2 regions of the Streptacidiphilus albus JL83 genome follow, and region 1 is predicted to be linked to the other one. Evidence: riboswitches for the same ligand, from Rfam matches in the RefSeq annotation. Region 1 holds a riboswitch; the other holds the start of a gene.
The links. A riboswitch is a leader RNA that binds a small molecule or an ion and turns the genes downstream of it on or off. The one in region 1 is predicted to bind glycine.

Region 1 (15,688 bases):
GGACTGCTGCTGCCGAGCATCCTGGGCCGGCTGGGGGTGGACTCGCTCACCGTCAACCAGGGCATGGACGAGGCCGTTCCGACCGAGACCGCCGAGGAGCGCCGGGCCGGGCTGATCCAGCTGGGCGCGCTGGTCGCGTCCTCGCGGGCGGCGTTCGGGGTGCGCTTCGACCCGGTGGGCGAGCGGGTCTCCTTCGTCGACGAACGCGGCCACATCATCGAGGACGACCGCGCGCTGCTGGTCTTCCTGGACCTGGTGGCGGCCGAGGGCCGGAGCGGCCGGGTCGCCCTGCCGGTGACCACGACCAGGATCGCCGAGCAGGTCGCGGCCTACCACGGCACCCAGGTGACCTGGACGACCACCTCCCCGGACGACCTGACCCGGGCGGCCTCGGCCGAGGGCACCATCTTCGGCGGCGACGGTCAGGGCCGCTTCGTGATCCCGGAGTTCAACGGGGTGTTCGACGGCTCCGCGGCCTTCGTCCGGCTGGTCGGGCTGGTCGCCCGGACCCAGCTCACGCTGAGCCAGATCGATGCCCGGATCCCGCGCGCCCATGTCCAGCGGCGCGACATCGCCACCCCCTGGTCGGCGAAGGGCCTGGTCATGCGCTCGGTGGTGGAGGCCGCCGGGGACCGCCACGTCGACACCACGGACGGTGTGCGGGTGGTCGAGTCCGACGGACGCTGGACGATGGTGGTGCCCGACCCGGCCGAGGCCGTCACCCATCTGTGGGCCGAGGGCCCCGACGACGCCTCGACCCAGGCGCTGCTGGACGAGTGGGCCCAGGTGGTGGAGAGCACGACGGACCACTGACCCGCGGCACTGCCCGGCAGTGCCGACCCGGAACCGTCGCGATGATCACAGACGTCCTGCCTCCCGTACGGCTCGCCCTGCCCGCCTGAGAAGTGCACCGCCGCCGGTGGTGCACCCGGTGGTCAGGATGGGTACGACGGGTGGCAGGATGATCGTCGCGCGCGGTCGGCGGTGCACGCCGGGCGAGGACCGGGGGACGGAGGTGGGTGCGGTGGAGGCTCAGCCACGTCCGCGGCATGTCGCCGGAATCCGGGCCCCCGACCGGTGGTTCACGGCACCCCCCACCGGCTGTCCCGGGGCCGTGTTGACCATCAACGTCCCCGGCGGCACCGTTCCGCCGGATATGCTGCGCAGCACGTTGACAGTGCTGCGGGTGACGGGGGCGGAGGCGGTTCGGATCGGTGGTCCACAGGCGTCGGCCTTGATAGCGCGCCGACGTGCTCACTACGCTCACTCGGCGCAGCCATGACGGCCACCAGGGTCGGACTCGGCCCCGTCGACAAGTCTTCTCGTCCAACGTCCATGATGGCTTCACCCTGCCCCTCGGGCGGGTTCGTGTCACGCAAGGGGTATCGTCCGTGAGTCTCTTCTCGAAGCTGTTCGGCCGGAAGTCCCGTAAGGGCGCCGTCGAAGCGCCCACGGCCCGGCACCGCAGAGCGGACGAGGAGGGCTACGGCTCGTCCGTTCCCGAGATGCGAGCTCCTGCCGAGGGCGACTCCCTGGCGCCGGCCGGCGAGCGTCCGCTGTTCCGGGAGACGGACCGACACGCAGGCGGCGTCGGTGGGGCGCGCATAGCACCCGAGGCGGTAGCCTCAACCTCCGGTGGAGGGTTCCCCGGTGGTCCCTCGGCGCAGGACCGGTCGGGTGAGGCGCGAGAGGAGGCCACAGACATGGCAGTGTGCAGCCGGTGCGGCAGCAGCAATCCGGAGGCGGCCCGCTTCTGCTCGTACTGCGGAGCCCCGCTGCGGGCCCGCGGCGGCGCGGAGCGGCCCTCGGAGCAGACGTCGACCATCTCGATCTCCGGCCTGGAGGCCTACGAGCCCGAGGTGTCGCCCAACGTCTCGCCGACCATCTCGCCCGAGGCCCAGGCCGCGGTGGACGCCCTGCCCCCCGGCTCGGCGCTGCTGGTGGTCCGGCGCGGCCCGAACTCGGGCAGCCGGTTCCTGCTGGACACCGAAGTGACCACGGCCGGACGCCACCCCGAGAGCGACATCTTTCTGGACGACATCACCGTGTCGCGTCGGCATGTCGAGTTCCGTCGCAACCCTGCGGGGTTCACTGTGGCGGATGTCGGCAGTCTCAACGGGACGTACGTCAACCGGGAGCGCATCGACGAGGTGCCCCTGAGCACCGGCGACGAGGTCCAGATCGGAAAGTACCGCGTGGTGTTCTTCGAGAGCCGCCGCGGCTACTGAACAGCAGTGAGGAGCGTGTGAACCCAGGTGCGAACGCAGTCAGGCAGGCAGTTGCTGAGCATCGGGGCGGTGCTCGACGTACTGCGTGCGGAGTTCCCCGAGGTCACCATCTCCAAGATCCGCTTCCTGGAGGCGGAGCGGCTGGTCGAGCCGCAGCGCACGCCCTCGGGGTACCGCAAGTTCACCGGTGAGGACGTGGAGCGGCTCGCCCAGGTGCTCCGCCTCCAGCGCGACCACTACCTGCCGCTGCGGGTGATCCGGGAGCACCTGGACGCCCTGGCGGCCGGCGAGGCGCCCCCGGCGCTGCCCGGGCCCGCGAGCGAGCCGTACGCCCTGGAGGCGGCTGCGTCGCCGGCCGGGGACCCGGCCGGTCCCTCGAACGGTTACTCCGCCGAGGCCGAGGCGGTCACCGACGAGCTGGCCGCGGCCTCCGGCGCGGTGCCCGGGCCGCGGCTGGGCCGGGCGGAACTGCTGGCGGCGGCCGGGATCGGCGAGCAGCAGCTGGCCGACTGGGAGTCCTACGGGCTGCTGGCCGCAGCCCCGGACGGCGGTTTCGACCCGGAGATGCTCCAGGTGGCCCGGCTGGTGTCGGAGCTGGGCCGGTTCGGTCTGGAGCCCCGGCACCTGCGGGCGGTGAAGGCCGCGGCCGACCGCGAGGTGGGGCTGGTGGAGCAGGTGGTGGCGCCGCTGCGGCGGCACCGCAACCCCCAGACCAGAGCCCATGCGGCGGCGATGGCGCGGGAGCTGGCGACGCTCTCGGTGCGGCTGCACGCGGCGCTGGTGCAGGCCGGACTGCGGGCCCGGGTCGGCGGCTGAGGGGCGTCCGAACCGTGTTGGCGGACCTGAGAACTGGAGTATCGGGCCGCCGCACCCTAGGGTTGCAGGTGTGAACGAGCTAGACGTTGTGGGTGTCCGGGTGGAGATGCCCTCCAACCAGCCAATCGTCCTCCTGCGTGAGGTGGGCGGTGACCGCTACCTCCCGATCTGGATCGGTCCGGGGGAGGCTACGGCGATCGCCTTCGCCCAGCAGGGGATGACCCCTGTCCGGCCGCTCACGCACGACCTCTTCCGGAACGTCCTGGAGGCGGTCGGGCAGCAGCTCACGGAGGTGCGGATCACCGACCTCCGTGAGGGCATCTTCTATGCCGAACTGGTGTTCGCCAGCGGGGTCGAGGTCAGCGCCCGCCCCTCGGACGCCATAGCGCTGGCGCTCCGGACCGGCACGCCGATCTACGGCAGCGACGGGGTCCTGGACGAGGCGGGGATCGCCATCCCCGACGAGCAGGAGGACGAGGTCGAACGGTTCCGGGAGTTCCTGGACCAGATCTCGCCGGAGGACTTCGGCAGCAGCAGCCAGTAGCGGCGGCCTGCCGGACCCGGCTGTTCGAACACCGCCATCCGGTCCCAGGTACCCCCGTCCCGGTCACGCTAAACCACTCCTGGGGCTGATATCACTCGGCGTGCCCAGCGTGGCGATCGTTGACGCGCGTGTGGCAACTGCCTACCGTCGGACGTGGACGTCCTGGGTGCGGCCTGCCGCACCCCGCCGTGGCGACCCAGGTGTACGAGTGGACGGAGGGTCGCGTGAGCAGCACCGGCGACAGAACAGCCGCGGGTGGCTCCTGTCCGATCCATTCCCCGGCGCGGCTGCCACGCGGCGGCTGGGAGTCGGTGGCGGTCATGTCGCAGCCGGTGGCGATCGCCAGGACAGTGCCCCAGCAGTCGGCCCCGCCCTTCCCCCAGCCGAGGACCGGCCACGTCCCGGCGCAGCCCTCGGCCCCGAACACGCCCGAACCCATGTCCCCCCTGCTGGGCTACCGGGGTCCGGCCGCCTGTGCGGCCGCCGGGATCACCTACCGGCAGCTCGACTACTGGGCCCGGACCGGGCTGGTCGAGCCCAGCGTCCGGGCGCCCCAGGGCTCGGGCAGCCTCCGGCTCTACTCCTTCCGTGACGTCCTGGTGCTGAAGGTGGTCAAGCGGCTGCTCGACGCCGGGGTGTCGCTGCAGAGCATCCGGACCGCGGTCGGCGAGCTCGCCTCCTGCGAGTCGGTCGACCTGCCCGGAACCACGCTGATGAGCGACGGCGCCACGGTCTACCAGTGCACCTCGCCGCACCAGGTGGTGGAGCTGCTGGAGGGCGGCCGGGGGGTCTTCGGCATCGCCCTCGGCGCGGCCTGCCGCGAGCTGGAGACCGCGCTGGGCGCCCTCCACGCCGAACGCACCGACACCGGGGAGACCCTGGCCGGGTACGACCCGGGCGACGAGCTCGCGAGACGCCGCAACCGCGCCGGGTGATCCACGCGTCCGCCCATCGTCGGGAACGATGCGCGGGAGGGCTTGGATGCGAGTACGGCTGCGGGCGCTGGCGGAGCGGCTGCGAATACCGGCGGAGCGGCTGCGGCTGCGGGCGAGGGCGCTGCCGGGGCGGGTGCGGAGCGGGCTGCGGACCCGGCGCGGGCAGCGGCGGGCGTTCCAACTCGTGGCGGCCCTGGCGGTGCTGACGATGCTGCCGCCCACCTGGCTGTACCTGTCGACGGCCGGACAGCTGCGCACCGTGGCCGACGCGCCGTCCGAGCCGGTGGTGGTGGTCTTCGGGGCCGGCCTCGACGACGGCGTGCCCAGCGCGTACCTGGCCGCGCGGCTCGACACCGCGCTGCAGCTCTACCACCTGGGGAAGGCCAAGGCGTTCCTGGTCACCGGCGACAACGACCGGATCAGCTACGACGAGCCCGACGCCATGCGGACCTACCTGCTGCAGCACGGCGTACCGGCGGACCGGATCGTCCGCGACTACGCCGGCTTCCACACCTGGGACTCCTGCGACCGGGCCGCCAAGATCTTCGGGGTGCGCAGCGCGCTGCTGGTCAGCCAGGGCTTCCATGTCCGCCGGGCGGTCGCGCTCTGCCGCTCGGTCGGCATCCAGGCCTACGGCGTCGGCGTGGACGAGCCGCACGACGCCACCTGGTACTACGGCGGTGTCCGCGAACTGCCGGCGGCCGGGGAGGCGTTGATCGACGTGCTGTTCCACCCGGACCCGACCTTCCTCGGCCCGCAGGTGACCGCCCTGGCGCGCTGGCAGTAGCGCTTCAGCTGGATTGTCGTACCCGTGCGCGATGATCGGGGCATGCGGTCCGTGCCGTCGATCCTGCACCTCGACATGGACGCCTTCTTCGCCGCGGTGGAGCAGGCGTCCAAGCCGAGCCTGCGCGGAAAACCGGTGGTGGTGGGCGGTCTCGGCGGCCGGGGGGTGGTCGCCACCGCCTCCTACGAGGCGCGGCGCTTCGGGGTGCACTCGGCGATGCCGATGTCGCAGGCGCGGCGGCTCTGCCCGAACGCGGCCTTCCTGATCCCCAGGTTCGAGCTCTACCGGCAGGTCAGCGACTTCGTGATGGGGCTGCTGCGGGAGCTCTCGCCGCTGGTCGAGCCGCTCAGCCTGGACGAGGCCTTCGTCGATCTGGAGGCCGGCCCCTACGGCGCGATGATCCGCGAGAGCTGCCCGGCCGAGGGCGCCGCCCTGGTCCGTGCGCTGGCCGAGGACCTGCGGGCCGACATCCTGGCCGGGGTCGGGCTGACCGCCTCGGTCGGGCTCTCCGGGACCAAGTTCCTCGCGAAGATCGCCTCCGAGCAGGCCAAGCCCGACGGCCTGGTGCTGATCGAGCCCGGCAGCGAGCGCGCGGTGCTGGACGGGCTGCCGGTGCGGGCCCTGCCCGGGGTCGGCCCGGCGACGGCGGACACCCTGCGCCGGGTCGGGCTGACCCGGATCTCGCAGGTGGCCGAGACGCCCGAGGACGAACTGGTACGACTGCTCGGCCGGGCGCACGGCGCGGGCGTCCACGCGCTGGCGCTCGGCCATGACGAGCGCCCGGTGGTGGCGGAGCGCGACGCCAAGTCGGTCTCGGTCGAGGACACCTTCGAGGTCGACCTGATGGACGTCGACCGGATCCGCTTCGAACTCGACCTGCTCACCGAGCGCTGCGTCCGCCGACTGCGGGCGGCCGGCCGCTCGGGGCGGACCGTGGTGATCAAGGTCCGTCGTTTCGACTTCACCACCCTCACCCGCTCGGCCACCCTGCCCTCGCCCACGGACGACCCGCTGGTGATCGCCGGGCTGGTCCGCCGGCTGCTGGCGCAGGTCGAACTGCTGGGCGGGGTACGGCTGCTCGGTGTCGGCGTGACCGGGCTCGCCGACTTCACCCAGGAGGACCTCTTCGCCCAGGCCCAGGCCGAGGCCGAGGCCGCTGAGGCCGCCGAGGCCGCCGAGGCGGGACGGCGGTGGGGAGGAAGGGCCGGGCCGCGGGCGAGGACCCGGCCCAGGACGGCACCGGGGGACCGAGGCCGCCTACGGCGGGCCGGGGGAGCCGAGGGCCTTCCCCCCGGGGCCGCACCGGCCCGGCGCTGGCATCCCGGACAGGACGTGGAGCACGAGGAGTACGGCCACGGCTGGGTGCAGGGCAGCGGGTGGGCCGGGTGACGGTGCGCTTCGAGGTGCCCGGACCGGTGCGCGGCCGGGTCCACACCTTCGCGGTGGAGGACCCGGCGCTCAGCGGCGCCGATCCGCTGCCGCTGACCGGAAGGGCTCCGGACGCGACGCCGCCGCCGCTGCCCTGACCGGGGAGCGGCGGCGTGCGGTCCGGGCGCCTCAGGCGCCGATCGCGTGGCCGGTGTCTCCGGAGCGCGGGAACGGCTCGGGCCGGCCGGCCGGGGCGCTGCCGGGAGCGGCGCCCGGAGCACTGCCCGGGGCCTGCTGCGGGGCGCCGCCGACACCGGGGCCTCCCACGCCGGGGCCGCCCATGCCGGGCCCGCCATTGCCGGGCACCGCGGTCGGCCCGGCCAGCCGGGTGCTGTCCTGCACCTGGATGTGCTCGCGGTGCAGCTCGTCCCGGACGATCTGCTCCTCGGTGAAGCGCTCGGTCACCAGGCGGATCCGCTCGACCGGCACCACCGCCTTGCGGACGACGACGCGCTCCTCGTGCAGGGTGACCTCCTCGGTGCTCTCGGAGATCTCCTGGTCCGTCAGCTGCTCCCGCTCGTCGGCGCCGACCGGCACCCGCTCGACCCGGATCCGCTCACGGATCACCGGGACCCGGCGTTCGACCTGCTCGGTGGTGACGTACTTCCGCAGCCGGGCGTGGCCCAGCACGCTCCACTCGGTCGTGATGTCCAGCCGCTCCTCGCGGCAGACGAACTCGATCGGCTCCGGGACCGAGGTCCCGGCCGCGGTGGTGCCGGTGGCCTGGCCGGGCAGCGGGTCGGTCAGCGGGTCCGGGACCGGCCGGGTGATCGTCACCGGCGGCGTCGGCGGGGTCTGCACCCGGGGCTGCGCCTGCGCGGTCGGCAGCGGCTGGGCCTGGAGCGGCTGGGCCTGCGGCGGCTGCAGCTGCTGCGCGGGCTGGGGGCTGGTCATGAAGGCGGCCGTCCTGCTGCTCGGAGTGGCGGGGGGAGCGTCGACCACCGGCATCGGCTGGGTGGACTCCGCGGTCGGCGCGGGCGCGGGCTTCGACCCGGCGGAGGCGGCCGCGGTGGCAGCGGCGGCAGCGGTCACGGCGGCGGCCGGTACGGCGGCCCCGGCGCCGGCCGCGGGCGCTGCGGCGGCGGTGCCGGTGCCCGTGTTGGCGCCGGTTCCCGTGCCGGTTCCCGTGCCGGAGCCGTTGCCGGAGCCGGAGCCGGAGCCGGAGCCGGAGCCGTTGCCGCGGGCGTCCCCGGCCGGCAGCTCCAGACCGTAGTAGCGGTAGAGCTGGAGTTCCTGGGCGGGCGACAGGTGCTGGCCCGCGCCGAAGTCGGGGGAGTCCTTGACCTGTGACTTCTCGTAGGGCACCCGCAGCTCGTCGCTGACGAACTCACTGGTGGTCAGCGGCACGAAGGCGTCGCGGCCGAAGAGGCCGGTCCGGACGGCGGCCCACTCCGGCTCGCCGGTGGCGTCGTCGAGGTACACCTCGTCGATGGTTCCGATCTTGTCGCCGTTGCGGTCCACTGCCTTGTGGCCGATCAGGTCCCTGGGGTCGATCTCGGTCTGCACGGGTCGTCCACTCCTCACGGCGGGAAGACATCCCCGCTCGCACAGGCACGCAGGGAAAATACGGTCAAGTCATACAAAAGTCCACAAAGATCACTTTGTCGAGTGCTGACCGGCCGACCGGGTGTGTCGCTGGGCCGAACGGGGCACCGGGGAGGCGCGTGCTTCAGCCTTCCGCGCTGGTAGCCTGGCCAGTGACCGTAGAGCGCGCGCGGGAGAGTCCGCGCCAGGCGCGGCGCCGAAGGAGCAAATCCTCCCCGGAATCTCTCAGGCCCCCGTACCGCGTGCGCAAGGTCGCTCTGGAAAGCAGGGCCGTCCCGGACCATCGGGACGCGTCCTCACCGACGGTGAAAGCCGGTGCCCGCGGGCGCCGGTGAAGCTCTCAGGTTCAGATGACAGAGGGGGAGGTCGTCCCGGCACACCACACGTGCCACCCGGGTCCGACCAGGAGGCAAGCCCGCCATGACGTCACCCCTGACCTCACCCCTGACTTCACCCCTCGCCGGACTCGAGCAGTCCAGTCCCTTCGAGAACCGGCACATCGGCCCCGACGCCGACGCCCAGGCCAAGATGCTGGCGAGCGTGGGCTACTCCACGCTCGACGAGCTCACCGCCGCCGCCGTGCCGGCCGCGATCCGCAGCCTGGAGGCGCTGGACCTGCCCTCCGCCCGCTCCGAGGCCGAGGTGCTGGCCGAGCTGCGCACCCTCGCCGACCGCAACCAGGTGCTGCGCCCGATGATCGGCCTGGGCTACTACGGCACCTTCACCCCGCCGGTGATCCTCCGCAACGTGCTGGAGAACCCCTCCTGGTACACCGCGTACACCCCCTACCAGCCGGAGATCTCCCAGGGCCGGCTGGAGGCGCTGATCAACTTCCAGACGGTGGTCTCCGACCTCACCGGGCTGCCCACCTCCGGCGCCTCGCTGCTGGACGAGGGCACCGCCGCCGCCGAGGCGGTCTCGCTGGCCCGCCGGATGGGCAAGGTCAAGGGCGGCGTCTTCGTCATCGACGCCGACACCCTGCCGCAGACCGCGGCCGTGATCCACACCCGCGCCGTGCCGCAGGGCATCGAGACCGTGGTCGCCGACCTCTCCGAGGGCATCCCGGCCGAGCTGGTCGAGCGCGGCGTCTTCGGCGTGCTGCTGCAGTACCCCGGCGCCTCCGGCGTCGTCCGCGACCTCAAGCCGCTGATCGACCAGGCGCACGGCCTGGGCGCGGTCGTCGCCGTCGCCGCCGACCTGCTCGCGCTCACCCTGCTCACCTCGCCCGGCGAGCTGGGCGCGGACATCGCGGTCGGCACCACCCAGCGCTTCGGCGTCCCGATGGGCTTCGGCGGACCGCACGCCGGCTACATGGCGGTCCGCACCGAGTACGCCCGCAGCCTGCCCGGCCGACTGGTCGGCGTCTCCGTCGACGCCGACGGCAACCGCGCCTACCGGCTCGCCCTGCAGACCCGCGAGCAGCACATCCGCCGCGAGAAGGCCACCAGCAACATCTGCACCGCGCAGGTGCTGCTCGCGGTGATGGCGTCGATGTACGCCGTCTACCACGGCCCGGACGGCCTGACCGCGATCGCCGCCCGCACCCACCGCTACGCCGCGACGCTGGCCGAGGGCCTGCGGGCGGGCGGCACCGAGATCGTCCACGACTCCTTCTTCGACACCGTGACCGCCCGGGTCCCGGGCCGGGCCGCCGAGGTCGTCGAGGCCGCCCGCCAGGGCGGGGTCAACCTGCGGCTGGTCGACGCCGACCTGGTCTCCGCCGCCTGCGACGAGACCACCACCCGCGCCGACCTGGCCGCCGTCTGGGCCGCCTTCGGCGTCCCGGCCGTCGCCGACGTCGACCGCCTGGCCGAGGCGGCCGGGCTCCGGCTGCCGGAGGCGCTGCTCCGCAGCGACGAGTTCCTCACCCACCCGGTGTTCCACACCCACCGCTCCGAGACCGGGATGCTGCGCTACCTGCGCAGCCTCTCCGACAAGGACTACGCGCTGGACCGGGGCATGATCCCGCTGGGCTCCTGCACCATGAAGCTGAACGCGACCACGGAGATGGAGTCCATCACCTGGCCCGAGTTCGCCCAGGTCCACCCCTTCGCCCCGGTGGAGCAGGCCGAGGGCTACCTCACGCTGATCCACGAGCTGGAGCAGCGGCTGGCCGAGGTCACCGGCTACGACAAGGTCAGCCTCCAGCCCAACGCCGGCTCCCAGGGCGAGCTGGCCGGCCTGCTCGCGGTCCGCGCCTACCACCAGGCCAACGGCGACACCGAGCGGACCGTCTGCCTGATCCCCTCCTCCGCGCACGGCACCAACGCCGCCAGCGCGGTCATGGCCGGGATGCGGGTGGTGGTCGTGAAGACCCTCGCCGACGGCGACGTGGACGTCGAGGACCTGCACGCCAAGATCGAGCAGTACCGCGACCAGCTGTCGGTGCTGATGGTCACCTACCCCTCCACCCACGGCGTGTTCGAGGAGAACATCGGCGACATCTGCGCCGCCGTGCACGAGGCCGGCGGCCAGGTCTACGTCGACGGCGCCAACCTGAACGCCATGGTCGGGCTGGCCAAGCCGGGCCACTTCGGCGGCGACGTCTCGCACCTCAACCTGCACAAGACCTTCTGCATCCCGCACGGCGGCGGCGGCCCCGGCGTCGGCCCGGTCGCGGTGCGCGCGCACCTCGCGCCCTACCTGCCGAACCACCCGCTGCAGCCGACGGCCGGCCCGGAGACCGGGGTCGGTCCGATCTCTGCCGCGCCCTGGGGCTCGGCGGCGATCCTGCCGATCTCCTGGTCCTACGTCCGGCTGATGGGCGGCGAGGGCCTGAAGCACGCCACCCAGGTCGCGGTGCTCAGCGCCAACTACATCGCCAAGCGGCTCGCGCCGTACTTCCCGGTGCTCTACACCGGGCCGGCCGGGCTGGTCGCGCACGAGTGCATCATCGACGTCCGGCCGCTGGCCAAGACGGCCGGCGTGAGCGTCGACGACGTCGCCAAGCGCCTGATCGACTACGGCTTCCACGCGCCGACGATGTCGTTCCCGGTCGCCGGGACGCTGATGATCGAGCCGACCGAGAGCGAGGACCTCGGCGAGATCGACCGCTTCTGCGAGGCGATGATCGCGATCCGCGGCGAGATCGACCGGGTCGGCGCGGGCGAGTGGCCGGCCGACGACAACCCGCTGCACCACGCCCCGCACACGGCCGCGCTGCTCGCGGGCGAGTGGGAGCACCCGTACTCCCGCCAGGAGGCGGTCTTCCCGGCCGGGGTCAACCCGGCGGCGAAGTACTGGCCGCCGGTGCGCCGGATCGACGGCGCCTTCGGCGACCGCAACCTGGTCTGCTCCTGCCCGCCGCTGGAGTCCTACGGGGAGTGATCGCGGCAGCGCGACGCGGGGCCGCCACCGGTGCACCGGTGGCGGCCCCGCGTCGTCGCTTGCGGGCGTCGGGGTCAGGCGACTTCGGCGAGGGCCCGGTGCGGGGCGATCACGCGGCCGTCGGGAAGGATCTCGCCGGTGTCCTCGAACTGCAGGACCCCGTTGCAGAGCAGGCTCCAGCCCTGCTCGGGGTGGCTGGCGACGACGACGGCGGCCTCACGGTCCGGGGAGTCGGCCGACGGGCAGACGGGACGGTGCTGGCACATAGCTCGTACCCTCGTTTCTCTGATCCTCGACGCGTTCCGTTCGAGGAGGTGTGAACCGCCGGTCGATCGGGTAGAGGCTCTTGCCCCCCGCGCTGGTTCCCAGTGTCGACGTCCTGGGACCTTCCCGCAGCCATTTGGTGACATGCGTCACGCACCTGGCTGAGGGATCACCCGTTTGGTACCCGGAAACCCCTGGTAACGCACCGAAGTGACCATGCGGGGCATGGTCACTTCGGGTGGCTTCCCAGGGCTCGTCCTTGCCGGTGCCGCCTTGCTGCCTTCCTTGCCGTCCGCGCTCTGCCGCCTGTGCTGCCGCCTGGTTCCCCGGGCCGGGTCAGATCGCGAGCGGCAGCAGTGCCGATCGGCCGAGCGCCAGCAGCGTCAGCAGCTCCTCGGCGTCGTGCGGGACGTGCGCGGTCACCCCCAGCGGCGCCGGCGCCAGCGGGATCAGCAGGTCGCGGCTGCGGGCCTGGTCGAGCACCGGGTGCAGCCAGAGCGCGGTCATGTAGCGGCCGGGCACCGACAGCAGCCGGGGCAGGTAGGGCGTCGAGGTCGCGGCGGTGTGCTGCCGCGCCTGCTGCAGCGCCCGCAGGGTCGCCAGCGGGTAGGGCCCCTCGGCGAAGTACGCGAAGGCGTGCCCGTCCGGGGTCTCCCGGGTCTCGGCGGCGGCGACGACCTCCTCGCCGTCCCGGATCAGGAAGCGCCAGCCGGTGCACCTGGCCTCGGAGAGCGGCGCGGCGCCGTCGGCGTGCGCGGCCGGGTCGAGCAGGTGGACCGGCAGCGGGTGCGCCGGGGCCAGCGGCCCGCGGCGGGTGGCCGAGCTGCGCAGGGCGCGCAGGGCGGCCGGGGAGTCGAGCGCGTCGAGGACCGCGCGCAGGGCGGCGGCAGGGGGCTGGGGGAGCGACAAAGACATGTGTTCGCCTCTCGTGGCAGAGACAGGCGGTGCAGGGACGTACGCAGGCGCCGCGGACGTCGGGGGCGGACGCCATCGGCCCGGGTGTTCCGGAAGTTCACGTGCGGAGGGACGGGGCCGTTGCGGACGGCCGAGCCGTGCCCTGCGGCGTGGGGGCCGGAGGTGGACGGCGCTTCTCGTACCTGCTGACCGAGTCTATCCGAACAAATGCGATGCGTGACTCTTCTACTACTGTCGGTATCCCTCCGCAAGGGATGTTCCGGGCAGTTCGTAGGCGCAGCGACGAGTTGGCACATGCCGGAACCCCGGGTATGGATCTCCGGCCCTGGGCATGATGCACAGGCGGGACCGATCGAGACGGGCAGGGCCGATCGAGGAGGTAGGGCGTCGATGGGGGAGAAGGTCGTCGCGAGCCAGGCCGATCTGGCGGACCGGCAGCTGTACCGGCGGAAGCTGCGACAGTGCCTGGAGGCGCTGGAGCAGATGTTGACGGAGCGGAGGTTCGACCGGCCCAGGGCCCGACTGGGGTTGGAGATCGAGCTCAACCTGGCGGACGAGTCCGGTCGGCCGGTCATGATCAACGAGCAGGTGCTGGACTCCATCGCGAGCGATGACTTCCAGAGCGAGCTGGGACGATTCAACATCGAGGTCAACATCGCCCCGCACCGGCTGGGCGGCCGGGTCTTCGAGGAACTGCGCGAGGAGATCGACACCGGCCTCCGCTACGCCGACCGCAAGGCCGCCGAGGTCGGCGCCCGGATCGTCCCGGTGGGCATCCTGCCGACCCTGGCCGGCGACCACGCGGTGCTGGACAACATCTCCAGCGGCGACCGCTACCAACTGCTCAACGAGCGCATCCTGGCTGCGCGCGGCGAGGACATCATGCTCGACATCGAGGGCGTCGAGCGCCTCCAGGTGGACACCGTCTCGATCGTCGCCGAGGCAGCCTGCACCTCGCTGCAACTGCACCTCCAGGTCACGCCCGACCGCTTCGCGAGCGTGTGGAACGCCGCGCAGGCGCTGGCCGGCCCGCAGGTGGCGGTGGGTGCCAACTCCCCGTTCCTGTTCGGTCGGGAGCTGTGGCGCGAGACACGGCCGGTTTTATTCGAACAGGCTTGCGATACGCGCTCGGCGGAGCTGAAGGCGCAGGGCGTCCGGCCCATCACCTGGTTCGGCGAGCGCTGGATCGACTCGGTCCTGGAGCTGTTCGCCGAGAACGGCCGCTACTTCCCCTCGCTGCTGCCGATCTGCGACGACGAGGACCCGCTGAAGGTGCTGGCGAGCGGCGGGATCCCGCTGCTGCGGGAGATGCGGCTGCACAACGGGACCATCTACCGCTGGAACCGCCCGGTCTACGACGTCGCCGAAGGGGTGCCGCACCTGCGGGTCGAGAACCGGGCGCTGCCGGCCGGGCCGACCGTGGTCGACACCCTGGCCAACGCCGCCTTCTACTACGGCCTGGTCCGGGCCCTCGCCGACCAGGCCCGTCCGGTGTGGTCCCGGCTGCCGTTCGAGCTCGCGGCCGAGAACTTCCGCCTCGCCGCCCGGTACGGGCTGGACGCGGAGCAGTGGTGGCCGCGCGCCGGACGCTTCGGCTCGCGCGGGCCCGGCGTCCGCGGCGGCGGCGGGGTGACCCGGGTCCCGGTCCGCGAGCTGGTGCTGGAGGAACTGCTGCCGCTCGCCCGGCACGGGCTGGACGCCTGGGGGGTGGACCCCTTCGACCGGGACCGCTACCTGGGGATCATCGAGCAGCGCTGCGTCCGCAACATGAACGGAGCGGCGTGGCAGAGCGCCGAGTTCCACCACGGCCGCGACCGGCTCGGTCTCGACCGGACACCGGCGCTGGCCGCGATGACCCGGCGCTACATGGAGCTGGTCCGCACCGGGGAGCCGGTGCACAGCTGGCCGGTCGGCTGAGCGGGCAGGTCGGGCGGTCGGCCGGCCGGGCGGGCAGGCGGGCAGGTCGGTCGGGCGGGCGGGCCGGTCGGTCGGGCGGGCGGGCAGGCGGGCAGGTCGGGCGGGCGTCGGACACAGGGCGCTGTGCGATGATCGGGCGACCCTAGCGCCCGTGTGGGAGACGCCGCAGTGACCACCATCGAAACCGCCCCGGCCCCGCCGGTCCTCACCCGACGGCTGCTCGGCCGCGAGACGCTGATCGTGCTCGGACTGTCCCTCGGGGCCAGCGCGCTGTACGCCTACATCAGCTTCATCGGCTCGCTGACCGCGCCGAAGGCGCTGAACACGCAGACCGCCAACCTCAACGGCTCGCTCGCGCCCGGCCGCCCCTGGCTCGACCTCAGTCTGCAGCTGTTCAACATCGGCACCGCACTGGTCCCGGTGCTCCTGGTCGGCTACCTGCTGGTGCGCGAGGGCTCCTCGATAAGGGCGCTGGGCTTCGACCTGACCCGGCCCGGCTGGGACCTCTCCCGGGCGCTGCTGGTCGCCGCCGCGATCGGCGGCTCCGGCCTCGCGCTCTACCTGGGCGCGCAGGCCTCCGGCGTCAACCTCACGGTCGTGCCCAGCTCGCTGCCGGACGTCTGGTGGCGGATCCCGGTGCTGATCCTCTCCGCCACCCAGAACGCGGTGGTGGAGGAGGTGATCGTGGTCGGCTACCTGCTGCGCCGGTTGGAGCAGCTGGGCTGGTCCTGGCCGGCCTCGGTGGCCGCCAGCGCGCTGCTGCGCGGTTCGTACCACCTCTACCAGGGCGTCGGCGGGTTCTTCGGCAACGTGGTGATGGGCCTGGTCTTCTGCCTGCTGTACCGGCGGTGGCGCCGGGTCGCCCCGCTCGCCACCGCGCACGCACTGATCGACACGGTCGCCTTCGTCGGCTACGTGCTGCTCGCCGGACACGTCAGCTGGCTGCCGACGTGAGCTCCCCGTCCAGGACGGTGACGGCGCG
Region 2 (15,688 bases), 5.0 Mb from region 1:
CCGTCGTCGTCCGCGCCCTGGATGAAGTTCAGGTAGTAGTGCAGGACCGCCGGGATGATGCCGGCCGCGCCGTTGGTCGGGGCGGTGACCACCCGGCCGCCGGCCGCGTTCTCCTCGTTCACGGCCATCGCGTAGAGGGTGACCCACTCCATCGCGTTGGCCGGGCTGATGCCCTCGGTGCGCAGGGCCCGGGAGGCGGGGGCGGCGCGGCGGCGGACCTTGAGGCCGCCGGGCAGGATGCCCTCGTGGTTCATCCCGGCGCGGACGCACTCCTGCATCACGTCCCAGATCGCCAGCAGGCCGGAGCGGATCTCGTCCTCGGTGCGCCAGGCCTTCTCGTTCTCCAGCATCAACGAGGAGACGGACAGGCCGGTCTCGGAGGCCAGCCGCAGCAGCTCGGCGCCGGTCCGGAACGGGTAGCGGAGCACGGTGTCGTCGGGCTTGACCCGGTCCGCGCCGATGGCGTCCTCGTCGACGACGAAGCCGCCGCCGACCGAGTAGTAGGTCTTCTCCAGCAGCGGCGCGCCCTCGGCGTCGAAGGCCGCGAGGGTCATCCCGTTGGCGTGGTACGGCAGCGAGCGGCGGCGGTGGAGTATCAGCTGGGTGTCGGGGTCGAAGGCGATCCCGTGGTCGCCGAGGAGCGAGAGCCGCCGGTCGGCCTTGATCCGTTCGACGTCCAGGTCGGCCTTGGCGATGTCCACGGTGCGCGGGGAGTTGCCCTCCAGCCCCAGCAGGACGGCCTTCGGGGTGCCGTGGCCGTGGCCGGTCGCGCCCAGCGAGCCGAAGAGCTCGGCCCGGAGCGAGACGGTCTGGGCGAGCAGGCCCTCGGACTTCAGCCGGCGCGCGAACATCCGCGCCGCCCGCATCGGTCCGACCGTGTGGGAGCTGGACGGCCCGATGCCGATGGAGAAGAGGTCGAAGACGCTGATGGCCACGGGAGACGCCCTTGTCTTGGTGGTGGGGGTGCGGTGCCGGGAAGGGCCCGAGGTCGGGGCCCGGTGGCGCGGTTGCGCGGGTGCGCGCGGGAACGAGTTGCGCGGGTCGGGTACGTGCGGCGGGGCACCGGCCCACTGTCCAGTGTGCGCGGTGCCCCGCCGAATGGATCCGGATCCGGTCCGGAACGGCTCCCGAACAGCGTCGGAACAGTTCGCTACGGACCGGCCGGAGCCGGGGCCTACAGGCCCGGGTAGAGCGGGTGCTTCTCGGCCAGGGCGGTGACCCGGGCGGCGAGGGCCGACTTCACGGTCTCGTCGAAGGAGGGCTTGAGCGCCTCCGCGATGATGTCCGCGACCTCGGTGAAGTCCTCGGCGCCGAAGCCGCGGGTGGCCAGCGCCGGGGCGCCGATCCGCAGGCCGGAGGTGACCATCGGCGGACGGGGGTCGAACGGGATGGCGTTGCGGTTGACGGTGATGCCCACCGAGTGCAGCCGGTCCTCGGCCTGCTGGCCGTCGAGCTCCGAGTTGCGCAGGTCGACCAGGACCAGGTGGACGTCGGTGCCGCCGGACAGCACGGAGACGCCGGCCGCCGTGGCGTCCGGCTGGGTGAGCCGGTCGGCGAGGATCTTCGCGCCCTCAAGGGTGCGCTGCTGGCGGTCCTTGAACTCCTCCGTCGCGGCGACCTTGAAGGCCACCGCCTTGGCGGCGATCACGTGCTCCAGCGGACCGCCCTGCTGGCCGGGGAAGACCGCGGAGTTGATCTTCTTGGCGTACTCGGCCTTGGAGAGGATCACGCCGCCGCGGGGGCCGCCGAGGGTCTTGTGGGTGGTGGTGGTGACCACGTCGGCGTAGGGCACGGGGGAGGGGTGCAGCCCCGCCGCGACCAGGCCGGCGAAGTGCGCCATGTCCACCATCAGCAGCGCGCCGACCGAGTCGGCGATCCGGCGGAAGGCGGCGAAGTCGAGCTGGCGCGGGTAGGCGGACCAGCCGGCGATGATCAGCTGCGGCTGGTGCTCCTTGGCGAGGCGCTCGACCTCGTCCATGTCGACCAGGTTGGTCTCCGGGTCGACGTGGTACGCGGCCACGTTGTACAGCTTGCCGGAGAAGTTGATCTTCATGCCGTGGGTCAGGTGACCGCCGTGGGCCAGGTCCAGGCCCAGGATCGTGTCGCCCGGCTTGATCAGCGCGAACATCGCGGCGGCGTTGGCCGACGCGCCCGAGTGCGGCTGGACGTTGGCGTGCTCGGCGCCGAACAGCGCCTTGACCCGGTCGATCGCCAGCTGCTCGACCACGTCGACGTGCTCGCAGCCGCCGTAGTAGCGGCGGCCGGGGTAGCCCTCGGCGTACTTGTTGGTCAGCACCGAGCCCTGTGCCTCCAGCACCGCGACCGGGGCGAAGTTCTCGGAGGCGATCATCTCCAGGGTGGACTGCTGGCGGTGCAGCTCGGCGTCCACGGCGGCGGCGACCTCGGGGTCGAGCTCGTGCAGAGACTGGTTCAGAACCGTCATGGTGTTCTTCCTCGGAGAGGTCTGGAGTGCTCAGGCGCCGGTGTGGGCGGAGTACTCGTCGGCGGTCAGCAGGCCCTCGGGCGTGCCGTCGAGGCGGATCTTGAACAGCCAGCCCTCGGTGAAGGAAGCGGAGTTGACCAGCGACGGGTCGTCCACCACGGCCTGGTTCGCCTCGACGACCTCGCCGGTCGCGGGGGAGTACAGGTCGCTGACCGACTTGGTCGACTCCAGCTCACCGCAGGTCTCGCCCGCGGTCACGGTGTCGCCGACCTCGGGAAGCTGCACGTAGACCACGTCACCGAGCGCGTTGGCGGCGAAGGCGGTGATGCCCACGGTCGACACGCCGTCCTCGGCGGTCGTCAGCCACTCGTGTTCCTTGCTGTACGTGAGGTGCTGGGGGTTGCTCATGGTGTCGATTCTCCAGGATGAGGTACGGGAACGGCGAAACGGGTCGCCCACCGTCCAGGTGGTGGACGGCGGCGGGGGAGCGGCGCTGCGGTGGGTCAGCGGGCGCGCTTGTAGAACGGCAGGGCGACGACCCCGACCGGCTCGTGGCTGCCGCGGACGTCCACGGCGACGGTGCTGCCCGGCTCGGCGTGCGCGGCGTCCACATAGGCCATCGCGATCGGCTTGCCCAGCGTCGGCGAGGGCGCGCCGGAGGTGATCGAGCCGATGACGGTGCCGTCGGTCGCCGACACCACGTCCATCCCGGCACGCGGCACCCGGCGTCCGGGCGAGACCAGGCCGACCAGGACCCGCGGCGGCTGGGCGGCGGCCTCGGCGGCGGCCTTCTCCAGCGCCACCCGGCCGACGAAGTCCCCGCCGTTGGTGGTCTTGTCGAAGCGGACGACCCGGCCCAGGCCGGCGTCGAAGGGGGTGAGCGAGGTGGTCAGCTCGTGGCCGTAGAGCGGCATGCCGGCCTCCAGCCGCAGGGTGTCGCGGCAGGACAGCCCGCAGGGGACCAGTCCGGACCCGGCGCCCGCCGCCGTCAGGGCCTCCCAGAGCGCCACCGCGTCACCGGGCGCGACGAACAGCTCGAAGCCGTCCTCGCCGGTGTAGCCGGTGCGGGCGAGAAGTGCCGGGCGGCCGGCCACGGTGGTCGGCAGGGCGGTGTAGTACTTCAGCGCCGGCAGGTCGGCCTCGGTGAGCGGGGCGAGGATGCCGGTCGCCTCCGGGCCCTGGATCGCGATCAGCGCGTAGGCGTCGCGGTCGTCGCGGACCACGGCGTCGAAGCCGGCCGCGCGCTCGGTCAGCGCGTCCAGGACCACCTGGGCGTTGGAGGCGTTGGCGACGACCAGGAACTCGGTCTCGCCGGTGCGGTAGACGATCAGGTCGTCCAGGATGCCGCCGTCCGGGGCACAGATCATGGTGTAGCGGGCGCGGTTCACGCCCAGCGCGGAGACGAAGCCGACCAGCGCGTGGTCGAGCAGCTCGCCCGCCTGGGGGCCGGTGAGGGTGATCTCGCCCATGTGGGAGAGGTCGAACAGGCCGGCCCGGTTGCGGACGGCGAGGTGCTCCTCGCGCTCGCTGCCGTAGCGCAGCGGCATGTCCCAGCCGGCGAAGTCGGTCATGGTGGCGCCCAGGGCGCGGTGCACGGCGTCCAGCGCGGTGAGGCGCAAGGGCGCAGCGGCGGTCGAATCGGGGGACGACATGGAAAGGACTCCTCGGTGCTCTCGGACAGGCGCATGCAGGGCATGCCGCAGCGGGGCTCTCCCCCTCTGTCGCTGCAACCTGAGAGCTTCACCGGGCGCCCGCCGGAGAACGGGGACGCGCGGCTTGCACCGTTGGTGGGCCTGCCCCGGGCGTACGCCCGCGGTCGACCACTTTCCAGATGTGCCTCGCCCGTGCGGTAGCTGTGCCTGAGAGTTTCCGGGGAGGGCTTGCTCCTTCGGCGCCGACTGCAACCCCGCTCCCGCCGGGGGAGGTGGGGCTGGCCTGGCTCTCCCGCGCGGGTTCGAACGGCCGGTGTGAAGTTGTTGGGCACGCTCATCATGGCATGGAGCGCGGGCCGGTCGCAGGGGCGCGTCGCCCGCCCGCCCGGCGAAGGTGTCCCGCGCCGCAGTGACAGCCGCGGTGACGGCCGTAGTGACATACATCGCGTCCGTCCCCTGCGGCCGGGTCGCGGTCGTTATCCTGCGAGGAGGTCACGTCGGAGAACGGTGGTAGGGACGATGCAGCACCCGGTGATTCCGGCGCAGAGCGCGACCGGCGGCTGGCCCGCCAACGAGCTGGAGCAGGTGCTCACCAGCGCCGTCGGCGACCCGGGCGCGACACCGCGGGTGGTCGAGGTGCTGCGCCGCAGCCACGTCTGGCTGCCGCTGCCCGGCGGACCCACCCGCGACGGTTCGACGCTGGACCTGCCGACGACCGAGCTGGCCGGCCAGCCCTTCGTGCCGGTGTTCAGCTCCGAGGAGCAGTTCCGGCTGATCGCCGGCGACCTGCCGTTCGCGGTGGCGCCGGTGTGCGAGCTGGCCGAGGGGATGCCGCTGGGCGTCGGGATCGTGGTCAACCCGGAGGGCGCGGTCGGGATCCCGATTCCGGCGGGCGGGGTGCCCCAGCTGCGCGGCGCCACCGACGCCCGCGCGGCGGCCGAGCCGAGGGCCGCCTTCGCCGCCCGGCTGGGGCTGCGGGTGCCCGAGGCGCACGAGGACCCGGTGGAGTTCCTGGTCGCGGCGATCGGTGAACTCTCGGTCACGCCCGTGGTGCTGACGGCCCGCCGGGCGCTGGTCCAGGTCGAGCAGGACCGGGAGAAGCTGTTCGTCGGGGTGGAGCTGGCCCGCGCCGAGGTCCAGGACCAGCAGGCCGCCAACCTGGCCCTGGGCCGGGCGCTGGGCGCGGTGCCGCTGCCCTGGGAGGTCGGGATCGTGCTGCTGAACGTGGTCGACGACCCGCTCGCGGACTGGATGCTGACCTCGGTCCAGCCGTTCTTCGCCCGTGCCTAGCGGGATAGGCTGAGCTGTTCGAAAGGGAGCAGGCCGAGACGGGCGCGCGGGGAGAGGGCGGCAGAGTGGTCCAGGCAGGCGGCGGGGGCGCCATCGAGCGGGCGCTGCTGGAGGTGGCTCCGGGGCGCTTCGACACGTACGAGGCACTGCTGGGCGCTCTCGGCGAGGGCCAGGTGTGGATGCTGCTCTGGTTCGGCGAGGCCGGTCGGCCGGACGCCCAGTACGGGAACATGGAGGTCGGCGGCTTCGGCTACGCGCCGTGCGTGACCTCGGCCGAGCAGCTCGCGGCGAGCGGCTGGTCCCGGGCGCACCAGGTGGGCAGCGGGCGTGAGGTCGCCGCCGCGCTCTACCGGGAGCGCTGGGGCCTGTGGCTGAACCCGCACCAGCCCGGCGGCGGGGTCGGCGTGCCCTGGGCGGACCTGCGCCGGGTCGCGGGCGGCCTGGACCGGCTGCCGGCCGGTCCGCTGCAGATCGGCGAGCCGGAGGTGCGGGCCGACGGCTTCTACGCGGCGCTGGCGCAGTCGGCGCAGGCGACGCCGGTGGTGCGCTCGCTGCGCCGGGCCTGGGTCCGTCCGGCCTGGGGCGAGCCGTACCTGGTGATCGGACTCGACCTCTTCGACTCCGGACCGGCCGCGGTGGAGTCGGTGCGGCTGATGATGGAGCACTCGCTGGGCTCCGCCCCGGCCGGGGTGGCGGTCTCGACGGTGGCGATGTCCGATCCGTATGATCCGGTGGCGCTGTGGCTCCAGGTGCGCGCGGCGCCGTTCTACGACCGTGCTGTCCAGTACTGACGCTCCTGCCCCTTGCGTCCGTTTCGTAGTAGGACGTCCGGTGCCTGCCGTCCCGCGCCGCCCGGGTCGCGGGCCGAATAATGCTGTGCCGTGGGCCCATCCGGACCGTACCCGAACGGTCGGCGAGAGGTGACGCTCAGTCAATTGCGCTCACTGTGACACTCGTAGCAGTGGTGTCAAGAACGCGCTGGCCTGCCGTGAAGCGTTTCCGCAGCCTGGACGGCACTCCCGGGTCCAGGTAACAGTCGTGTGAATTGATGTATTCGCATATCTCGGCCATGCATCGAAGCAGATCACAGTTGGGCATCCATTGCCCTTCAGGGGTGGCGGATCTGCTTCCCGCTGTTGAAGAGTGACGCCTCAACGACGCGCCCCGGGCGCGGAGTAACGCCGTGTCGAGGGGTCGCCGTCACATCCGACGGGCCGGTCCCGCGGCACTCGCGGGCTGGGCGGAACACCTCCGCGCAGGCCGGGGTGCCGAGGCGCGGCAGCGGAAGTTCTGGGCCTGTTCCGAGTATGACAATTACCTTCCGAACGCCGGACAATCAGACGCAGCATCGCGGGTTCATCGCGCCACGGATCGTTCGTACCACTGCACTTGGCACCATCAGTGAGACTGCTAGGGAGTCAACACGCCATGTCTGCGCCACTAGAGGTCACTGGATCAGCCGACGAGGCAGGGCCGGACGACGGCGCGCCCACAACTGCGGGCAAGGGGATCGAGGGCCGCTCGCTCGGCCGGATCGCCTGGACCCGGCTGCGCCGCGACAAGGTCGCCATGGCCGGTGGCATCGTGGTCGCCCTGCTGGTGCTGCTCGCGGTGCTGGCCAAGCCGATCGAGTCCCTCTTCGGACTGCACCCCAACGCCTTCCACCAGAACCTGATCGACCCGGTGCTGCTCAAGCCCACCGGCTCCTTCGGCGGCATGAGCTTGGCCCACCCGCTGGGCGTGGAACCGCAGTTCGGGCGCGACCTGCTGTCCCGGGTGATCGAGGGCTCCTGGGTCTCGCTGGCGGTGGCCTTCGGCGCGACCATCCTCTCCAACGTCATCGGCATCGTCCTCGGCGTCGCCGCCGGTTACTACGGCGGCTGGGTCGACTCGGTGGTCAGCCGGCTGATGGACATCTTCCTGGCCTTCCCGCTGCTGCTGTTCGCCATCGCGCTCTCCGCCTCGCTGCAGAACGGGGCCTTCGGGCTGACCGGGCTGCCGCTGGAGATCAGCGTCCTGATCTTCGTCATCGGCTTCTTCAACTGGCCCTACATGGGCCGGATCGTGCGCGGCCAGACGCTCTCGCTGAAGCAGCGCGAGTTCGTCGAGGCCGCCCGCAGCCTCGGCGCCCGCGGCCCGTACATCCTGTTCAAGGAGCTGCTGCCGAACCTGGTCGCCCCGATCATCGTCTACTCGACGCTGCTGATCCCGACCAACATCCTCTTCGAGTCGGCGCTGAGCTTCCTCGGCGTGGGCATCGAGCCGCCGCAGGCCTCCTGGGGCGGGATGCTCAGCGAGGCGGTCCCGTTCTACAGCGCCGACCCCGAGTTCATGCTCGTGCCCGGTCTGGCGATCTTCGTCACCGTCCTCGCCTTCAACCTGCTCGGCGACGGGATCCGGGACGCCCTCGACCCGCGTGCCAACTGACCGGTCCCACCAACCCATCGTGCGAAGGGGAAACCACCAACGATGAACAGCAGCAAGCGCAAGAGGACCCTCGCGGTCCTGGCCACCGCCGCCTCAGCGGCGATGGCGCTGACCGCCTGCAGTTCGGGCAGCTCCGGCTCCGGCTCCGGCGGTTCGGGTTCGGCCAAGGCCGGCGCGGCCGTCTACAACGCCGGCAACACCAGCCGGATCAACCCCTCCACGGCGACCGGCGGCACGGAGACCTACGAGCTCTCCAGCACCCCCGACTCGATGGACCCGGGCAACACCTACTACGACTACATGTGGGACTTCAGCCGGCTGTACGCGCGGGCGCTGACCACCTTCGCGCCCACCCCCGGGAGCAAGAGCCTCACCCTGCAGCCCGACCTGGCCACCGGCCTCGGCGTGGCCAGCAACAACGACAAGACCTGGACCTACACCATCCGGGCCGGGCTCAAGTTCTCCAACGGCCTGCCGATCACCTCGGCCGACGTCAAGTACGCGGTGGAGCGCAGCAACTTCGCCCCCGCCGTGCTCAGCAACGGGCCGACGTACTTCAACAACCTGCTGGTCCAGAACACCACGGCGTACCAGGGCCCCTACAAGGACCCGAAGGGCGGCCTCAACTCCATCCAGACGCCCAACGCCACCACCATCGTCTTCAACCTGAGCCAGCCCTTCGCGGACTTCGACTACCTGGTGTCGATGCCGCAGACGGCCCCCGTGCCGCAGGCCGACGACACCGGCGCGAACTACGTCAAGAACATCATTTCGTCCGGTCCGTACATGTTCAAGAGCTACACCGACGGCCAGGGCGCGGTGCTGGTCAAGAACCCGAACTGGACCCAGGCCAGCGACCCGATCCGGCACCAGTACGCCAACGAGATCGACGTCAAGTTCAACGTCGCGCAGACCACCATCGACCAGGACCTGATCCACGGCAACGCGACCATGGACCTCGGCGGCACCGGCATCGCGCCCAGCACCCAGGCGACCGTGCTGCTCAGCCCGACCGAGAAGGCCAACCTGGACGACACCCCCTCCGGGATGCTCGCCTACACGGCGATCTCGGAGAACGTCGCGCCGTTCAACAACGTCCACTGCCGCGAGGCCGTGGAGTACGGCATCGACAAGCTCTCGGTGCAGACCGCGGCCGGCGGCAATGTCCACGGTGACATCGCCACCACCATCCTGCCGCCCACGGTGACCGGCTACACCCCGTTCAACCTGTACCCGAGCACCGGCAACCAGGGCGCCGACACCGCCGACGGCCTGGCCTCGGCCAAGGCCCAGCTCGCGCTCTGCGGCCAGCCGAACGGCTTCACCACCAACATCGCGGCCCGCAGCGACCGTCCGGGCGAGGTCGCCATGGCCGAGGCCGTGCAGGCCTCGCTGGCCAAGGTCGGCATCACCGTCAACATCAAGCAGTACACCTCGGGCGAGTACTTCCAGGACTACGCCGGCTCCCCGGCCTACGTCCACTCGCACGACCTCGGTCTGATGATGATGGCCTGGGCCGCCGACTGGCCGTCCGGATACGGCTTCCTGGACCAGATCCTCGCCGGCAACACCATCAAGCCCTCCGGCAACACCAACCTGTCCGAGCTGAACGACCCGGTCATCAACAACCTGCTCAACTCGGCCATCGCCACCCCCGACGTCGCGACCCGCACCGTCGACTGGGGCACGATCGACAAGGACGCGATGGCGGACGCGGGCATCGTCCCGCTGCTCTACCGCAAGGACCTGCTGTACCGGCCCAGCAACGCGACCAACGTCTTCGTCAACGAGTCGTACGGCATGTACGACTACGCCAACATCGGTCTCAACCAGTAGCAGCCACGCAGGCACTGCCAGAAATTCGGAAGGCAGGTGAAGGCGGCGGCGCCCGCCGGCGGAGAGATCCGTCGGCGGGCGCCGGGGCCGGACTACCGTGCTCATGTACATCCTCCGGCGACTCTTCGCCGCGGTGCTACTGCTGCTCATCGTGAGCGCGGTCACCTTCGCCATCTTCTTCCTGGTGCCACGCCTCGCCGGGCAGACGCCCACCGAGCTCGCCGCCCAGTACGTCGGGCGCGACCCCAGCGCCGCCGCCATCAAGGCGGTGGAGCAGAACCTCGGCTTCGACAAGCCGCTGTACCAGCAGTACTGGGAGTACATCCACGGCATCTTCGCCGGGCGCGACTTCCAGTACGGCCCCGACGCCTCGCACTGCGGCGTCCCCTGCTTCGGCTACTCCTTCAAGAGCCACCTGGACGTCTGGCCGCTGATCACCTCCCGGCTGCCGGTCACCGCCTCGCTGGCGATCGGCGCGGCCGTGCTCTGGGTCGTCTCCGGCGTCGGCATCGGCGTGCTCTCCGCGCTGAAGAAGGGCTCGCTGCTGGACCGGCTGTCGATGGGCATCGCCCTGGCCGGCATCTCGCTGCCGATCTTCTTCACCGGGCTGATCTCGCTGGCGCTGTTCAGCTACAAGTGGCCGATCTTCGCCAACGACGTCTACATACCCATCACCCAGAACCCGCTGATGTGGGCGAAGAACCTGGTCCTGCCCTGGATCAGCCTCGCCTTCCTCTACTCCGCGCTCTATGCCCGGCTCACCCGTGCCGGGATGCTGGAGACCATGGGTGAGGACTACATCAGGACCGCCCGTGCCAAGGGCCTGCCGGAGCGCACGGTCGTGGTCAAGCACGGCCTGCGGGCCGCGCTGACGCCCATCGTGACCATCTTCGGCATGGACCTCGGTCTGCTGCTCGGCGGGGCGATCCTGGTCGAGAACGTCTTCTCGCTCCAGGGCATCGGCCAGTTCGCCGTCCTGGCGATCCAGAACCAGGACCTGCCGGAGATCATGGCGGTCACCCTGGTCGCCGCCTTCTTCATCGTCGTCGCCAACCTCGCCGTCGACATCCTGTACGCCGCTGTCGACCCCCGGGTGAGGTTCCTGTGAGCAAGAAGAATCCCCTGGAGAAGCAGGCCGCGGAGCAGCCGGAGCCGGAGACCGACATCCTGCTGAAGCCGGTCCAGGAGGCCCCCGGCAGCGCCTTTCTGAGCGTCCGCGACCTGCGGATCCACTTCAACACCGACGACGGCCTGGTCCGCGCGGTCGACGGGCTCACCTTCGACCTGGACCGGGGCAAGACCCTCGGCATCGTCGGCGAGTCGGGCTCCGGCAAGTCGGTCACCTCGCTCGGCATCATGGGCCTGCACCGCACGGCCCGGGCCCGGGTCACCGGCGAGGTCTGGATGGACGGCGAGGAACTGGTCTCGGCCGACGCCGACCGGGTCCGGCAGCTGCGCGGCCAGAAGATGGCCATGATCTTCCAGGACCCGCTGACCGCGATGCACCCGTACTACACGGTCGGCAAGCAGATCATCGAGGCCTACCGGGTGCACCACCCGGAGGCCAGCCGCCGGGACGCCCGGGCCAAGGCCGTGAAGATGCTCGACCGGGTCGGCATCCCGCAGCCGGACCGCCGGGTGGACGACTACCCGCACCAGTTCTCCGGCGGCATGCGCCAGCGCGCGATGATCGCGATGGCGCTGGTCAACGACCCCTCGCTGCTGATCGCCGACGAGCCGACGACCGCGCTGGACGTCACCGTCCAGGCCCAGATCCTGGACCTGATCCGGGACCTCCAGCAGGAGTTCGGCTCGGCCGTCATCATCATCACCCACGACCTCGGCGTGGTCGCCGAGCTCGCCGACGACATCCTGGTGATGTACGGCGGCAAGTGCGTGGAGAACACCTCCGCCGAGAACCTGTTCACGGAGCCCGAACACCCCTACACCTGGGGCCTGCTGGGCTCGATGCCGCGCATCGACCGGGAGCGCCAGGACCGGCTGGTCCCGGTCAAGGGCAGCCCGCCCAGCCTGATCAACCTGCCGCAGGGCTGCGCCTTCCACCCCCGCTGCCCCTTCGCCGACCGTACCCACGGCGCCTCGGAGACCGAGATCCCGCTGCTGGTCGAGACCGCGCCGCAGCACCGGGTGGCCTGCCACCTGCCCCAGGCGACCCGGAAGGAGATCTTCGCCCAGGAGATCTCCCCCCGGCTGTAGAGCGAGAGAGACGAGAACCCCCATGGCTGACGACAGCGCCGCCCCGACGATGACGAAGGCGGCACCGGCCCGCGAGGGCGAGCCGCTGCTGCGGGTCTCCGGGCTGGAGAAGCACTTCCCCATCCGCAAGGGCCTGCTCCAGCGGGTCAACGGGGCCGTGAAGGCGGTCGACGGGATCAGCTTCACGGTGAACGCCGGGGAGACCCTGGGCGTGGTCGGCGAGTCCGGCTGCGGCAAGTCGACAATGGGCAGGCTGGTCACCCGGCTGCTCGAACCGACCGGCGGCAGCGTGGAGTTCGAGGGGGTGGACATCACCCACCTGAGCACCGGGAAGATCCGGCCGCTGCGCCGGGACATCCAGATGATCTTCCAGGACCCGTACTCCTCGCTGAACCCCCGGCACACCGTGGGCACCATCGTCGGCGCGCCGTTCCGGCTGCAGAACGTCAAGACCGAGCACGGCGTGAAGCGCGCGGTCCAGGACATGCTGGAGCTGTGCGGCCTCAGCCCGGAGCACTACAACCGCTACCCGCACGAGTTCTCCGGCGGCCAGCGCCAGCGCATCGGCATCGCCCGCGCGCTCGCGCTGCGGCCGAAGATGATCGTCGCCGACGAGCCGGTCTCGGCGCTGGACGTGTCGATCCAGGCCCAGGTGGTGAACCTGCTCGACGACCTCCAGTCGGAGCTGGGACTCACCTACGTGATCATCGCCCACGACCTCTCGGTGGTCCGGCACGTCTCCGACCGGGTCGCGGTGATGTACCTCGGCAAGATCGTCGAACTGGCCGACCGGGAGTCGCTCTACGCCGCGCCCCGGCACCCGTACACCAAGGCGCTGATGTCGGCCGTCCCGGTGCCGGACCCGCGCCGCAAGGGGGCCGGCAAGCGCGAGCGGATCCTGCTCACCGGTGACGTCCCGTCACCGATCAACCCGCCCTCGGGCTGCCGGTTCCGCACCCGCTGCTGGAAGGCCCAGGACGTCTGCGCCACCGAGGAGCCGCAGCTGGCCACCCTGGCCACCGGCCACCAGGCGGCCTGCCACTTCCCGGAGCAGACCGACTGAGCAGGTACAACTAGGGGCGTGACCACCTCGCGCCTCTTCTCGCCCGATCTGCAGCAGACGCTCGACCTGATCGGGATCTTCGTCTTCGCGCTCTCCGGCGGGCTGCTCGCCGTGCGCAAGAACCTGGACATCTTCGGCATCGCGGTCCTCGCCGAGGCGACCGCCCTCGGCGGGGGACTGCTGCGCGACCTGATCATCGGAGCGGTGCCCCCGGCGGCCTTCCAGAACCGGGGGTACTTCTTCACCCCGCTGGTCGCCACCGCGGTGGTCTTCTTCCTCCATCCGGAGGTGGCCCGGATCAACAACGCGGTGCAGTTCCTGGACGCCCTCGGGCTCGGCCTGTTCTGCGTCACCGGCACCGCCAAGGCGCACGACTACGGGCTCAGTTCGGTCGCCGCCGTCGCCCTCGGGGTGGTCACCGCGGCCGGCGGCGGCGTCGTCCGCGACCTGCTGGTCAGCGAGGTGCCCTCGCTGCTGCGCTGGGACCGCTCGCTCTACGCGGTTCCGGCCCTGGTCGGCTCGATCCTCACGGCGGTGCTGATCACCGTCCACGACTTCGACGCCGTCACCGGCACCACCGCCGCGCTGGTCGCCTTCACCGTGCGGATGCTGGCGCTGCGCTACGAGTGGCGGGCGCCGCGCGCCTGGCACCGGGGCAGCAGCTCCAGCGGCGAGGAGGAGTCGGGCTGAGGCCGGTCCCGAGGCCGGTCCCGAGGCGGCGTCAGCCCCGGCCGCCGTACTCCTGGGAGACCGCCTCGGCGGTCCGCATCAGCTCCGGGACCAGTCGCCGCAGCGTGGCCATCGGCGCCACCACCGTCGGGGTGGAGATCGAGCAGGCCGCGATGGTCCGGCCGTCCACCCCCCGGATCGGCACCGCGATGCAGTTCACCGTCTCCTCGTACTCGCTGCGGTCCATCGCCCAGCCCTGGGCCCGGACCTGTTCCAGCTCCGCCCGCAGCTCCATCGGCGTCCGCAGCGAGCGCGCCGTGTAGGCGGGGTACTCCAGCGCCTCCACCACCTCCCGCCGCCTGGCCTCCGGCAGGTCGGCCAGCAGCACCTTGCCGACGGCGGAGGCGGTCAGCGAGGCGCGCTTGCCGATCCGCGAGTACATCCGGACCGGGTAGCGGCTCTCCAGCTTGTCGACGTAGACCACCTCGCCGTCCTCGTACACCGCCAGGTGCACGGTGTGGCCGCAGCGCTCGTTCAGCGCCGCCAGGTGCGGCGCGGCCACCACCCGGACGTCGATGCTCTCCAGCGCCAGCTGCGCCAGCGAGAACAGCTTGCCGCCGAGCCGGTAGCGGTAGTCGGACTGCCGGTGCACGAAGCCGTGCTCCTCCAGCGTGCGCAGCAGCCGCAGGGCGGTGGACTTGTGCACCCCGATCCGGTTCGCCGCCTGCTCCAGCGAGGCGGGTCCCTCCGCCAGGGAGGCCAGGATGACCAGGGCCCTGTCCACTGTCTGCGCCATCTGCCGCCCGTCCCGCTCTCGCTACGCGTGTGGACGGAGCTTAGGCATCCGTTGCGCAGGATGCAACGCGACGACCACGAGTCCATGGACCCGGCGGCGGCGGGTCGCCCGGCCGCTCTACACTTGGTCCCGCCATGCCCTATCTCGACCACGCGGCGACCACGCCGATGCTGCCCGAAGCGGTCCTCGCGATGACCGAGCACCTCGGCAGCACCGGGAACGCCTCCTCCCTCCACGCCGCCGGCCGCCGCGCCCGCCGCGTCATCGAGGAGTCCCGGGAAACCCTTGCCCTGGCCCTCGGCGCGCGCCCCAGCGAGGTCGTCCTCACCGGCGGCGGCACCGAGTCCGACAACCTCGCCGTGAAGGGCCTTTACTGGGCCCGCCGCAACGCCGACCCGGCGCGGGTCCGGGTGCTGTGCAGTCCGGTCGAGCACCACGCCGTGCTGGACGCGGTCGAATGGCTCGCCCTGCACGAGGGCGCCAGGATCGACTGGCTGCCGGTCGACGGCTACGGCCGGGTCCACCCCGAGGCCCTGCGGGCGGCCATCGAGGCCGACCCGACGGACGTCGCCCTGGTCACCGTGATGTGGGCCAACAACGAGGTCGGCACCATCCAGCCGATCACCGAACTTGCGGCCGTCGCCCAGGAGTTCGGCGTGCCCATGCACGCCGACGCGGTCCAGGCCTTCGGCCAGCTGCCGCTCTCCTTCGCCGACTCCGGGCTGGACGCGCTCACCGTCACCGGCCACAAGATCGGCGGCCCCTACGGAGTCGGCGCGCTGGTGCTGGCCCGCTCGGCCACCCCGGTCCCGCTGCTGCACGGCGGCGGCCAGGAGCGCGACGTCCGCTCCGGCACCCTGGACGTCCCGGCCGCGGCCGGCTTCGCCGCCGCTGCGGAGATCGCGGTGGCCCGCCGCCCGGAGTACGCCGTCTCGGTGGCCGCGCTGCGCGACACCCTGGTCGCCGGGGTGCTCGCGGCGGTGCCGGACGCGGTCCTCAACGGCGAGCCGGCCGGTCCTGGCCGGCTCCCCGCCAGCGCGCACTTCTCCTTCCCCGGCTGCGAGGGCGACGCGCTGCTGATGCTGCTCGACGCCCGGGGCATCGAGTGCTCCACCGGCTCGGCCTGCTCGGCCGGCGTCCCCCAGCCCAGCCACGTGCTGCTGGCGATGGGCGTCGAACCGGCGCTGGCCCGGGCCTCGCTCCGCTTCTCGCTCGGCCACACCTCCACCGAGGGCGACGTCGCGGCCCTGCTCGACGCCATCGGCCCGGTCGTCGACCGCGCCAGGATGGCCGGC

Region 2: it holds a riboswitch for glycine, as region 1 does, so the genes downstream of both, gcvT (glycine cleavage system aminomethyltransferase GcvT) here and gcvP (aminomethyl-transferring glycine dehydrogenase) in region 1, are expected to answer to the same signal.

The regions. Positions count from the first base shown of each region.
Region 1 is NZ_JQML01000001.1:1,134,549-1,150,236, reverse strand. It holds gene BS75_RS04975 (mannose-1-phosphate guanyltransferase) at 1-813, shown strand, start outside; gene BS75_RS51860 (FHA domain-containing protein) at 1,704-2,228, shown strand; gene ftsR (transcriptional regulator FtsR) at 2,256-3,044, shown strand; gene BS75_RS04960 (bifunctional nuclease family protein) at 3,115-3,588, shown strand; gene BS75_RS04955 (MerR family transcriptional regulator) at 3,813-4,523, shown strand; gene BS75_RS04950 (SanA/YdcF family protein) at 4,570-5,310, shown strand; partial or broken gene BS75_RS43195 (DNA polymerase IV) at 5,353-6,836, shown strand; gene BS75_RS45515 (PRC and DUF2382 domain-containing protein) at 6,868-8,244, opposite strand; glycine riboswitch at 8,444-8,534, shown strand; glycine riboswitch at 8,536-8,647, shown strand; gene gcvP (aminomethyl-transferring glycine dehydrogenase) at 8,704-11,610, shown strand; gene BS75_RS04930 (DUF5999 family protein) at 11,685-11,876, opposite strand; gene BS75_RS04925 (hypothetical protein) at 12,211-12,789, opposite strand; gene BS75_RS04920 (glutamate--cysteine ligase family protein) at 13,180-14,706, shown strand; gene BS75_RS04915 (CPBP family intramembrane glutamic endopeptidase) at 14,875-15,660, shown strand; gene BS75_RS04910 (PhzF family phenazine biosynthesis protein) at 15,641-15,688, opposite strand, start outside.
Region 2 is NZ_JQML01000001.1:6,090,760-6,106,447, forward strand. It holds gene BS75_RS26635 (L-serine ammonia-lyase) at 1-935, opposite strand, end outside; gene glyA (serine hydroxymethyltransferase) at 1,175-2,443, opposite strand; gene gcvH (glycine cleavage system protein GcvH) at 2,474-2,851, opposite strand; gene gcvT (glycine cleavage system aminomethyltransferase GcvT) at 2,947-4,095, opposite strand; glycine riboswitch at 4,281-4,400, opposite strand; gene BS75_RS26655 (enhanced serine sensitivity protein SseB C-terminal domain-containing protein) at 4,615-5,385, shown strand; gene BS75_RS26660 (enhanced serine sensitivity protein SseB C-terminal domain-containing protein) at 5,451-6,176, shown strand; gene BS75_RS26665 (ABC transporter permease) at 6,814-7,812, shown strand; gene BS75_RS26670 (ABC transporter substrate-binding protein) at 7,855-9,648, shown strand; gene BS75_RS26675 (ABC transporter permease) at 9,746-10,756, shown strand; gene BS75_RS26680 (ABC transporter ATP-binding protein) at 10,813-11,865, shown strand; gene BS75_RS26685 (ABC transporter ATP-binding protein) at 11,888-12,928, shown strand; gene BS75_RS26690 (trimeric intracellular cation channel family protein) at 12,947-13,618, shown strand; gene BS75_RS26695 (IclR family transcriptional regulator) at 13,650-14,393, opposite strand; gene BS75_RS26700 (cysteine desulfurase family protein) at 14,528-15,688, shown strand, end outside.